Linked DNA regions of Dyadobacter chenhuakuii. Each later gene encodes a partner of the first gene's protein in a complex. Links are inferred from orthologs where the notes say so. Each region holds a gene or a part of one and is shown on either strand. Other genes may lie near its edges.

The links.
Region 2: the proteins of tsaD (region 1) and tsaE are in contact, whole or in part, in a crystal structure (PDB 6N9A), measured with the Thermotoga maritima proteins. The link is inferred for Dyadobacter chenhuakuii from one-to-one orthologs. Residues at the interface, in WP_004082750.1 of Thermotoga maritima: Cys10, Asp11, Arg49, His50, Leu82, Gly84, Gly135, Gly136, Glu154, Thr155, Leu156, Asp157, Asp158, Ser159, Glu162, Asp165, Lys166, Arg169, Leu170, Tyr175, Lys213, Thr214, Leu217, Tyr218, Gln221, Arg222, Asn324; in WP_004082108.1 of Thermotoga maritima: Leu37, Gly38, Lys46, Lys57, Val59, Lys60, Ser61, Thr63, Phe64, Thr65, Leu66, Met67, Val69, Pro71, Tyr82, Arg83, Leu84, Asp86, Asp88, Phe89, Asp93, Ile128, Asp130, Glu131, Arg134.
Region 3: the proteins of tsaD (region 1) and tsaB are in contact, whole or in part, in a solved structure (PDB 4WQ4), measured with the Escherichia coli proteins. The link is inferred for Dyadobacter chenhuakuii from one-to-one orthologs.

What each region holds. Positions count from the first base shown.
Region 1 is NZ_CP098805.1:5,369,905-5,372,967, forward strand. Bases 4-2,907 are described here. They hold tsaD (tRNA (adenosine(37)-N6)-threonylcarbamoyltransferase complex transferase subunit TsaD), read right to left. Parts: upstream 2,003-2,907; coding sequence 1,004-2,002; downstream 4-1,003. Other genes in these bases: lpxA (acyl-ACP--UDP-N-acetylglucosamine O-acyltransferase), read left to right, coding at 4-66; NFI80_RS22425 (MOSC domain-containing protein), read right to left, coding at 179-976; NFI80_RS22435 (translocation/assembly module TamB domain-containing protein), read left to right, coding at 2,073-2,907. Outside these bases: more of lpxA, read left to right, coding at 1-3; more of NFI80_RS22435, read left to right, coding at 2,908-3,063.
Region 2 is NZ_CP098805.1:3,009,119-3,012,152, reverse strand. What follows is about bases 153-3,027. They hold tsaE (tRNA (adenosine(37)-N6)-threonylcarbamoyltransferase complex ATPase subunit type 1 TsaE), read left to right. Parts: upstream 153-1,311; coding sequence 1,312-1,743; downstream 1,744-3,027. Other genes in these bases: NFI80_RS12445 (alanine dehydrogenase), read left to right, coding at 1,781-3,007; NFI80_RS12455 (Gfo/Idh/MocA family protein), read left to right, coding at 153-1,255. Also shown: more of NFI80_RS12455, read left to right, coding at 1-152. UniProt on the Escherichia coli protein: Required for the formation of a threonylcarbamoyl group on adenosine at position 37 (t(6)A37) in tRNAs that read codons beginning with adenine.
Region 3 is NZ_CP098805.1:4,409,983-4,412,924, forward strand. The notes cover bases 1-2,783. They hold tsaB (tRNA (adenosine(37)-N6)-threonylcarbamoyltransferase complex dimerization subunit type 1 TsaB), read left to right. Parts: upstream 1-937; coding sequence 938-1,630; downstream 1,631-2,783. Other genes in these bases: NFI80_RS18290 (S41 family peptidase), read left to right, coding at 1-781; NFI80_RS18300 (DUF2480 family protein), read left to right, coding at 1,708-2,244; rnhB (ribonuclease HII), read right to left, coding at 2,202-2,783. Also shown: more of rnhB, read right to left, coding at 2,784-2,831; NFI80_RS18310 (VWA domain-containing protein), read right to left, coding at 2,831-2,942. UniProt on the Escherichia coli protein: Required for the formation of a threonylcarbamoyl group on adenosine at position 37 (t(6)A37) in tRNAs that read codons beginning with adenine.

The DNA.
Region 1 (3,063 bases):
GAAAGAGGGATTATGAAAAGCCCTTTCCAGACAAACGGAACCACCGAAGCAGAAGCGCAGCCTTAGGGATTTTCCAATTGGATTTTGTTAAAATATATGAAGCCCGGGATTGTTTTCCCGGGCTTTTTTTACGCATGAAATCTAAAAGAATCTTGAAGCAAATTTCCGGCTTTCGCTGTTATTCAACCACTTCTAATGCATCCCCTTCCTTAACAAGCCCAAAATTACTTGCTACCATATTCTGTCCGAAAAGCACCTTGTTGTTGACCCTTCGGTAAGATGCCAGTGTTTTCAGGGGCTCTGCGCCTTTTTCGCCTGTTGCCGGGTCGACGGTTATCAGCACGCACCGGCCGCAAGGTTTTACAATTTCAAAATCCAGTTCTCCCACCCGGATACGCTTCCATTGATCTTCTTCGAAAGGCATTGTTTCAGCAATCACGAAATTTGGGCGAAAACGGACCATGGAAATCGGTTCTTCCAACCGGGAATTTAACTCGTCCAGTGAGGCCTGAGATATGACAAGGAATGGAAATCCATCCGCAAAGCTCACATTCTCTCCATTGCTGGCATATTTCGGATCCGCCTTTCGCTCTGTTGATTCCGGCATCATTACAAGCCTGACGCGCTTATCCAGTTGCGCCGAGAGCCAGGCATCCGCTTCATCAGAAACTGTTACCGCATTCACAATGTCGTCCCAGATCGTTACAGAGACCTTTTTCCCAGAACCAGGTTCGTAAGGAAGGATCACATTGTTTTTGGGATTGTTTCTCAAAAATATTTTAAGTCCACTTGATTCCAGCGCGACATCGATCAGGGCCATTTGACCAAAAACCCTTTGCGTGATAAACACATTGTTTTCGTCAATGATGAGCCAGCGACGATCGTACTGCAGGCCTCTTTCTTCGACATTAGCCTCGGTAAGGCGAATTCCACCCAACGACTTGACCGGATAGATCCAAATTTCTGATAAACGCATTGTTCAAAGGTGTTTTATTCATGACTTTTAAAATTCCATCCGGGCGAGCGGACTTACAGTTTGATCCGTAAAATCCCTGGCTTCAAACTTATAATGCGCTGCCATCGCAATCATGGCTGCATTATCTGTGCAGTATTCGAATGCCGGAATGTACACTTTCCATCCCAGTTTTTCCCCCAATTCAAGCAGTGATTTCCGTAATCCCGAGTTCGCAGAGACACCGCCGGCGATTGCAATTTCCTTAATGCCCGTTTCCCGCGACGCTTTTTTTAGTTTTTTCAACAAGATGTCCACCAATGTAAACTGAATGCTCGCACAGATATCATTGATATTTTCACCGATGAAACCAGGATTCTCACGCACCCGTTTTTGCAAAAAATACATAAACGAAGTCTTGATCCCACTGAAAGAAAAGTCCAGCCCGGGCATTTCAGGAAGCGGGAAAGGGTAAGCATTCGGGTTACCCAAAGCGGCATATTTATCGATCAACGGTCCGCCAGGATAGGGCAGATCGAGCAATTTGGCTGTTTTATCAAATGCTTCGCCCACAGCATCGTCTTTTGTCTCACCAATAATTTCCATTTCCAGTGGCCCGGTAACCTTCACAATCTGCGTATGCCCGCCGCTGACGGTGAGGCAGAGAAAAGGAAATGCAGGTTTGGGATCATCGATGAAATGCGCGAGCACGTGCGCTTGCATGTGATTGATCTCGATAAGCGGAATATTGAGCCCCAATGCCATGGATTTGGCAAATGAAGTCCCTACCAGCAAAGCACCTAATAACCCCGGTCCTTTGGTAAAAGCAATGGCATCCAGGTCTTTTTTTGCTACTTTTGCATCGTTCAGCGCGTTATCTACCACAGGCAGAATGTGTTGCTGGTGTGCCCGCGAAGCAAGTTCGGGAACCACGCCGCCATATTGTGTGTGAATCAGTTGCGTAGCAACAACATTGGAGCAGATTTTCCCGTTAGTGATTACGGCTGCGGAGGTTTCGTCACAAGACGATTCAATGGCGAGGATATTCATATTTGTTGAACTATAGTCGCAAAATTAAGCATAACAATAAGATAAGCGGTATCCCGCCGCGAAGCTATATATGTTAAAATTCCTGAAGGCGTTTGGTAATGGTCTGATCGTAGTGATCATCTTCGCGCTGCTGGCGCTGGGAATTGTGACCATTGCACTTCAGCTTCCTTCCGTCCAAACCTGGGCAGTTCAGCGTGTTACCAGTAATATTTCTGAGAAGCTGGGTTATCCCATTACCATTGAGAAAGTCAATATCAAGTGGTTCGACGTGGTTTCCCTCGAAGGTATTTCGGTGAAAGACACGAGCCAGAAGGATATGATCGACGTCGGCAGGATTGACGTTAATCTGGACCTTAATAACATTATTGAAAACGCTTCAAAAGAAATTTATCTCGATGAAGTGAATGTATATCAGCCCAATGTGCACCTGGCCATTATACCTTCCTCAGGCTCATTGAACATTGATGGCTTCATCGAACGGATCAACGAGCTCACCGCCCCGGCTGTTCCGCGCCCCAAAAACGCACCTGAAAACAACACGCCTTTTATTATTGGTAAATCAAAAGTCATCGACGGCACATTCCGCTATGATGATCCGCGTCAGCCCCGCGATAAAGGTGCCAGGACTTTTGACTATTCCCATTTCGAGTTGAATAAATTAAACGGGGACCTGAGAAATTTCCTGGTTCAGGGCGACACCATTTCTTTTCTGGCCCGAAACCTGGAAACAGTCGATAAGCAGACCGGCCTTAGGATGCATGATCTGGAAACGCGCTTTTTGTTTTGCCAAAAAAAGATGGAGCTCAAAGAGCTGGACGCCCATATCGGCAATTCACATTTGAAAGATGAAGTCATATTTTACTATAACAGATCCGGCGAGCTGGGCGATTTCAATCATAAAGTCCGCATGAAAGGGCATTTGGTAGGAAGTCGTGTTGATTCCAAAGACCTGGGACTTTTTTCAAGTTATGTTGATAACCTAAGTGAAACCTGGCGCATATCGGGCGATTTTAATGGCAAAGTCGATGATTTCATGGTTTCGGATATGGACCTGCATTTCG
Region 2 (3,034 bases), 2.4 Mb from region 1 along the record:
TCTAAAAGCAGGGGCGGTGCTATCATCATTCATGATCGTTCCAAGGCATGTTTTGGGGAAAGGATATCTGGCGCCGAGCGATAAAATTGCATTAGGATTTATCGGCTGCGGTCGGCAGAGCGGCGGTTTAAGGAATCGTTTTCTGGACACGATGGAAACGCAGATTGTTGCTGCTTCGGATGTGTATGCGGTTAAGCGTGAAGCATTTGTGACCAATGTAAATAAATGGTATGCTGAGAAAGCGGCTCAAAGCAATTATAAGTCAGCTATCGGAATTGAAGATTTTCGCGAGTTGCTTGCCCGTAAAGACATTGATGCTGTGGTAATTGCAGCGCCGGATCACTGGCATGCGTCTATGGCGGTGCGGGCTGCCGAGGCAGGGAAAGATATTTATTGCGAAAAACCGTTATCGCTCACTGTCAGAGAAGGACGTGCTATGGTGGATGCAACCCGCAAGCATAATCGCGTTTTCCAGACAGGAAGCATGCAGCGATCGGCCAAGGAATTTACGCAGGCTGTGCAATTGGTGCAAAGTGGCGCCATTGGCAAAGTGAAGCAGGTTTTCGTCAATGTAGGCGGACCGCCGAAAGCATGGGATTTAAAAGAAGAAACAAAACCCGATGGCCTGAACTGGGATCTCTGGATGGGCCCCAATGCCATGAACCGGCCTTATAACAATGAACTGGCACCCGTCATGACAGCCACATTCTGGCCCAAATGGCGTGATTACATTGAATTTGGCGGCGGCGGCATGACCGACTGGGGCGCACATATGTTTGACATCGCGCAATGGGGATTGGGCATGGATAACAGCGGGCCGGTGGAGCTTGTCTATTCAGAGCCTACAAAAGGATTGGTCTACAAATATGCCAACGGCGCCGAAGTGATCCACCGGCCGATGGAAGGCAAGCAACATTGTCATTTCGTAGGAACAGACGGTGAGGTTTTTGTAGCAAGAGGAGAGCTGCGCACCACGCCCGAAACATTAAAAGAGAAGACCTTTACCAGTGAAAATTCAAAAGTCTACGTCAGTGATAACCATTATAAAGATTTTCTGAATGCGATCCGCACGCGGAAGCCGCCGATCTGTGATGTGGAAGTGGGGCATAGGACCGCTTCTGTCTGCAATATTGGGAACATCGCGTATCGCCTGCAACGTTCATTAACCTGGAATCCAAAAAAGGAAGAATTTAAAAAAGACAAGGAGGCAAACCAACTTCTGGGCCGCGACATGAAGGCCGAGTGGAAGGTTTAACACAACACTCCATGATTTAATGTCACGAGTTTTTCCAAAATGTGTATTTTTGTAGCATGTTTGGAGAGTCTGCCGTTATGCAATTTAGTGAGTTGGAAGAACTGGAAACGGTCTCTGCTGATCTGCTGCATATTGGCAAAGACATTCCCGTATGGCTTTTCGAGGGCCATATGGGCGCCGGCAAGACAACCCTCATCAAAGCGCTCTGCAAAAAGCTGGGCGTTCGCTCACACGTTCAAAGCCCTACATTTTCACTGGTCAACGAATATGACGCCGGTGATAAATTGGTGTATCATTTTGATTTTTACAGGATTAAGGATGAAGTCGAAGCGCTTGATATGGGCGTGGAGGAATATTTCGATTCCGGGCATTTCTGCTTTGTCGAATGGCCGGGGAAAATTGAATCCTTATGGCCATTGCATTATCTGCTGATCCATATGGAAGCGGATGAAAATGGCGTGAGAATGTTAAAGGCAACCCAGGTATAGAGGTCATAATCAATTCGTTTCACATTCACTTTTTTCAATGGCACAACCTCAGATTACCGGTTTCGAAGAGCTTGCCAAGCAGTCGGCGTTGTATCCGCAGGAATCCCTGGTGGCGGTGCGCAAGGATCAGAATTCGCTGCATATTGGCTTGCCGCGTGAAGTTTCTTTGCAGGAAAACCGGATCGCATTGACTCCCGACGCAGTAAAAATCCTCGTTCGAAACGGACATGAAGTGTGGGTTGAAAAGGATGCAGGAAAAGGCGGAAACCTCTCCGACCACGAGTACAGCGAAGCCGGGGCGGTGATCGTGCAAAGTGCCAAGGAAGTTTATCAGGCCAATGTGATCCTGAAAGTGGAGCCGCTGGTGGAAGAAGAGTTCCGTTATATCAAAGCAGGGACAACATTGATTTCGGCAATGAACCTGCCAACGCTGGAAAAGAAATATTTTGAGAAGCTGAATGAGCTGAAAATAACAGGGATCGGTTACGAGCTCATTGAAGATAAAGTAGGAGGGAAGCCCATCATCAGGGCGATGGGCGAGATCGCCGGAAGCACCGTTTTGCTGATCGCTGCTGAATATTTATCCACGCCTAATGGTGGAAGAGGCATCATTCTGGGTGGTATTACAGGCGTTCCGCCAACTAAAATCGTGATCCTGGGAGCCGGAACAGTTGCGGAATATGCCACCCGCGCCGCCATTAGCGTAGGCGCGGATATCAAGGTTTTTGACAAGCATATATATAGGTTACAAAGGTTAAAATACGCGATAGGCCAAAACCTTTATACATCCATCATTGACTCGGACACATTAGCGGAGGCCATCGCCCGCGCTGATGTTGTCATAGGCACGATGCGCGCTGAGAACGGGATCAGCCCATTGGTCGTTACCAAAGAAATGGTTTCCCAGATGAAGCCAGGCTCCGTTATCATTGACGTCAGCATTGACCAGGGCGGGTCTTTCGAAACTTCCCGCATGACCACGCACAAGCACCCGACATTCAAATATAATGATGTGATTCATTACTGCGTGCCCAACATTCCTTCACGTGTGGCGCATACGGCCAGCACGGCGCTTAGCAATGTATTTTTGCCGTTTTTATTGCAAACAGGCACAATTGGCGGCATCGAGGAAATGATTTATGCCAATCGTTGGTTTATGAAAGGAGTGTATTGTCACAAAGGAACATTGACAAATTCACATATCGCAAGGAGTTTTAACATGCGCTATAAAGATTTAACATTGCTGCTGGCAGCCAGAATGTAAGACGTCGGCCGATTTTTTAATTTAAAA
Region 3 (2,942 bases), 960 kb from region 1 along the record:
TTCGGCCGCAGAGATCGTTTCCGGCGTGATCCAGGATTACGACCGCGGCGTGTTGATCGGCCAGCGGACTTATGGAAAAGGGTTGGTGCAAACCACGCGTGATCTTTCTTTCAATACCAAAATGAAGATCACAACCGCAAAATATTACATCCCCAGCGGCCGGTGCATTCAAGCGATCGATTACAGCCACAGAAATGACGATGGAAGCGTAGGAAAGATTGCAGATTCACTAATGACCGAATTTAAGACCAAAAATGGACGTTCTGTTTTCGACGGCGGCGGGATTTTGCCAGACATTTTGACTGAAAAAGAAACTTACTCGCCACTGGCCACTTCCCTGGGCCGCAATCGTCTTTTCTTCGATTACGCAGTAAAATTCCACTTCGAGCACCCGACTATTAAACCAGCCAAAGAGTTCAGTCTTTCCGACGCGGATTATGCTGCATTTACCAAATGGCTAGGTGATAAAGAATACGATTACACCACGCAGGTTGAGCGTGATCTGAATGATCTGGAAGCTTCTGCGAAGAAAGAAAAATCTTTGGAAGTAATTGAAGATCAGCTTAAAGCATTGAAATCAAAGCTGTCACATAGCAAGGATAATGATTTGCAAATCTTCAAACCAGAAATTAAAAAGATCCTGGAAGAAGAAATCATCAAGCATTATTATCTTGAAAAAGGTTTAAGAGAAGCCTCATTCAAAGAAGATCCGGAAGTGAAGGCGGCGCTGGCGCTGTTTAAAGAACCGGCTCGTTACAATGATCTTTTGAAGAAAAAGTAAGTTGCTTGCCCTGTAATAATAATCAGCAAAGCTACTTACCCTGTCACCCTGAGCGGAGCCGAAGGGGGCGCTACTACCTAGGTGTAACGCCCCCTTCGACTCCGCTCAGGGTGACAGGAATTGTTAGCATTTCTGCTCCTGCCTTTCTTTAATATTATGCTCCTACTTAGTATCGACACCTCCATTCGCGGCTGCTCCGTGGCAGTTCACGAGAATTCCGTTTTACTCGCCAGCGCCGACCTGCATACAGATCGTTCATCCTCTTCCATGCTTACCACGCTCATGGAAAGTGCCGTGACTCATGCAGGTTTTACATTAAATGATCTCGACGCTATTGCTGTTGCCAAAGGCCCCGGCTCTTATACCGGCTTGCGCGTGGGCGTCTCCTCTGCAAAAGGGCTGTGTTATGCCTTGGATAAGCCGATGATTGCTATTAACACGCTGGAAGCGATGGCTTTGCAGTTGAGTGCATTCTATCCCGAACACTTGCTTTGCCCCATGATCGATGCGCGGCGAATGGAAGTTTATGCGGCTGTTTTTGACTCGACGAATAGTTTCGTACAAGAAACTCAGGCCATTATCATGGATGAAAATTCATTCCAGGATCTGCTTAGTGAGCATAAAGTTGTTTTCTTCGGTGATGGAGCTGCAAAATGTGAAGCGTTGCTGGGAGATCATCCTAATGCTGTTTTTCCAACCAAAGAAATTCGACCTTCTGCAGTAACGATCGGTGAATTGGCGGTAAAGGCTTTTGAGAATGCGCAGTTTGAAGATGTGGCTGGTTTTGAGCCGTATTATTTGAAGGATTTTATGTCGCCACCTTCGAAAAAATCCAGCTTGCCTGCTTAGTGAAGTTGATTTCTGTTTGGTGAAATAAACAAACTGCGCTTTTTTCGTGTTAGCAATTCAAGTAAAGCAAGATTAAGATGGAAACTGAAGAAATTGTAAACCGGGTTGCGGTTAGCGGCATTGTCTCGCTGGATTTGGAAGAATTGTATCATCCCGGTGAGCGTGTTTTATACGATATCAAAGACAATTTGTGGCAGGGAATGATCCTGAAAGAAGAGGATTTCCGTGAATTCCTGAAGGCGCATGACTGGACTCAATATGAGGGTAAGAATGTTGCGGTCACTTGCTCAGAAGACGCCATTGTACCAACCTGGGCTTATATGTTGCTGGCGGTTCAGTTGGAGCCTTATGCAAATGCGATTGTTTTTGGTGATCTGAATGCTTTAGAGGACAAATTGTTCGCAGATGCGATTAGCAAGCTTAACATTAGCGAATACGAAGGCAAAAGAGTGGTTGTGAAAGGATGCAGCAAGGTGAATGTTCCGATTTCTGCTTATGTTGAAATTAGCCGATTGCTCAAACCAATCGTTCAGAGCCTAATGTTTGGTGAGCCTTGCAGCACGGTTCCGCTTTATAAAAAGCCTAAATCTTCCATTTCTTCTTCCATCGCCTGATCGCATTCGGGCTTCAATAATTTGAATGTCATGCGGTGATAGGGGCACGGACCGTGCAAGCCAATGGCTTTTCGATGGTGAATGGTCGGGTAACCGACATTCGTTTCCCATCCATAATGCGGGAACTGGCCGGAAAGTCTGGACATTAATTCGTCCCGATAATTTTTGGCTAAGACGGAAGCCGCTGCGATTGAGAAATAATGTGCGTCGCCTTTTATGATGCACGTATGCGGGATCATGGGGTAAGGCGTGAAGCGGTTGCCGTCCACGAGTAAATGTTCCGGCTTCATGCGCAGCTTGTCAACGGCACGATGCATGGCCAGAAAGCTGGCTTTCAATATGTTGATCCTGTCAATTTCCAGATTATCGACTTCTGCCACGGCCCAGCAAATGGCTTCGCGGATGATGTCTTTTTCGAGTTCCAGCCTTTGAATTTTGGTCAGTTGCTTGGAATCGGTAAGATAGGAATGGGTAAAATCTCTTGGTAAAATTACCGCTGCGGCTACCACAGGGCCCGCCAGACAACCTCTGCCCACCTCGTCCAGTCCAGCCTCAACCGCGTCGAAATTGTAATATGCTTTCAGCATTAATCTTCAAGAATGTTTGCCATAAATGTACTTTTTGTTCCAATCGCAATCAGCAGGAACAACACTGCCCAATATAGATAAACCCGGTAAAAATCCGTCACATCACGGGAC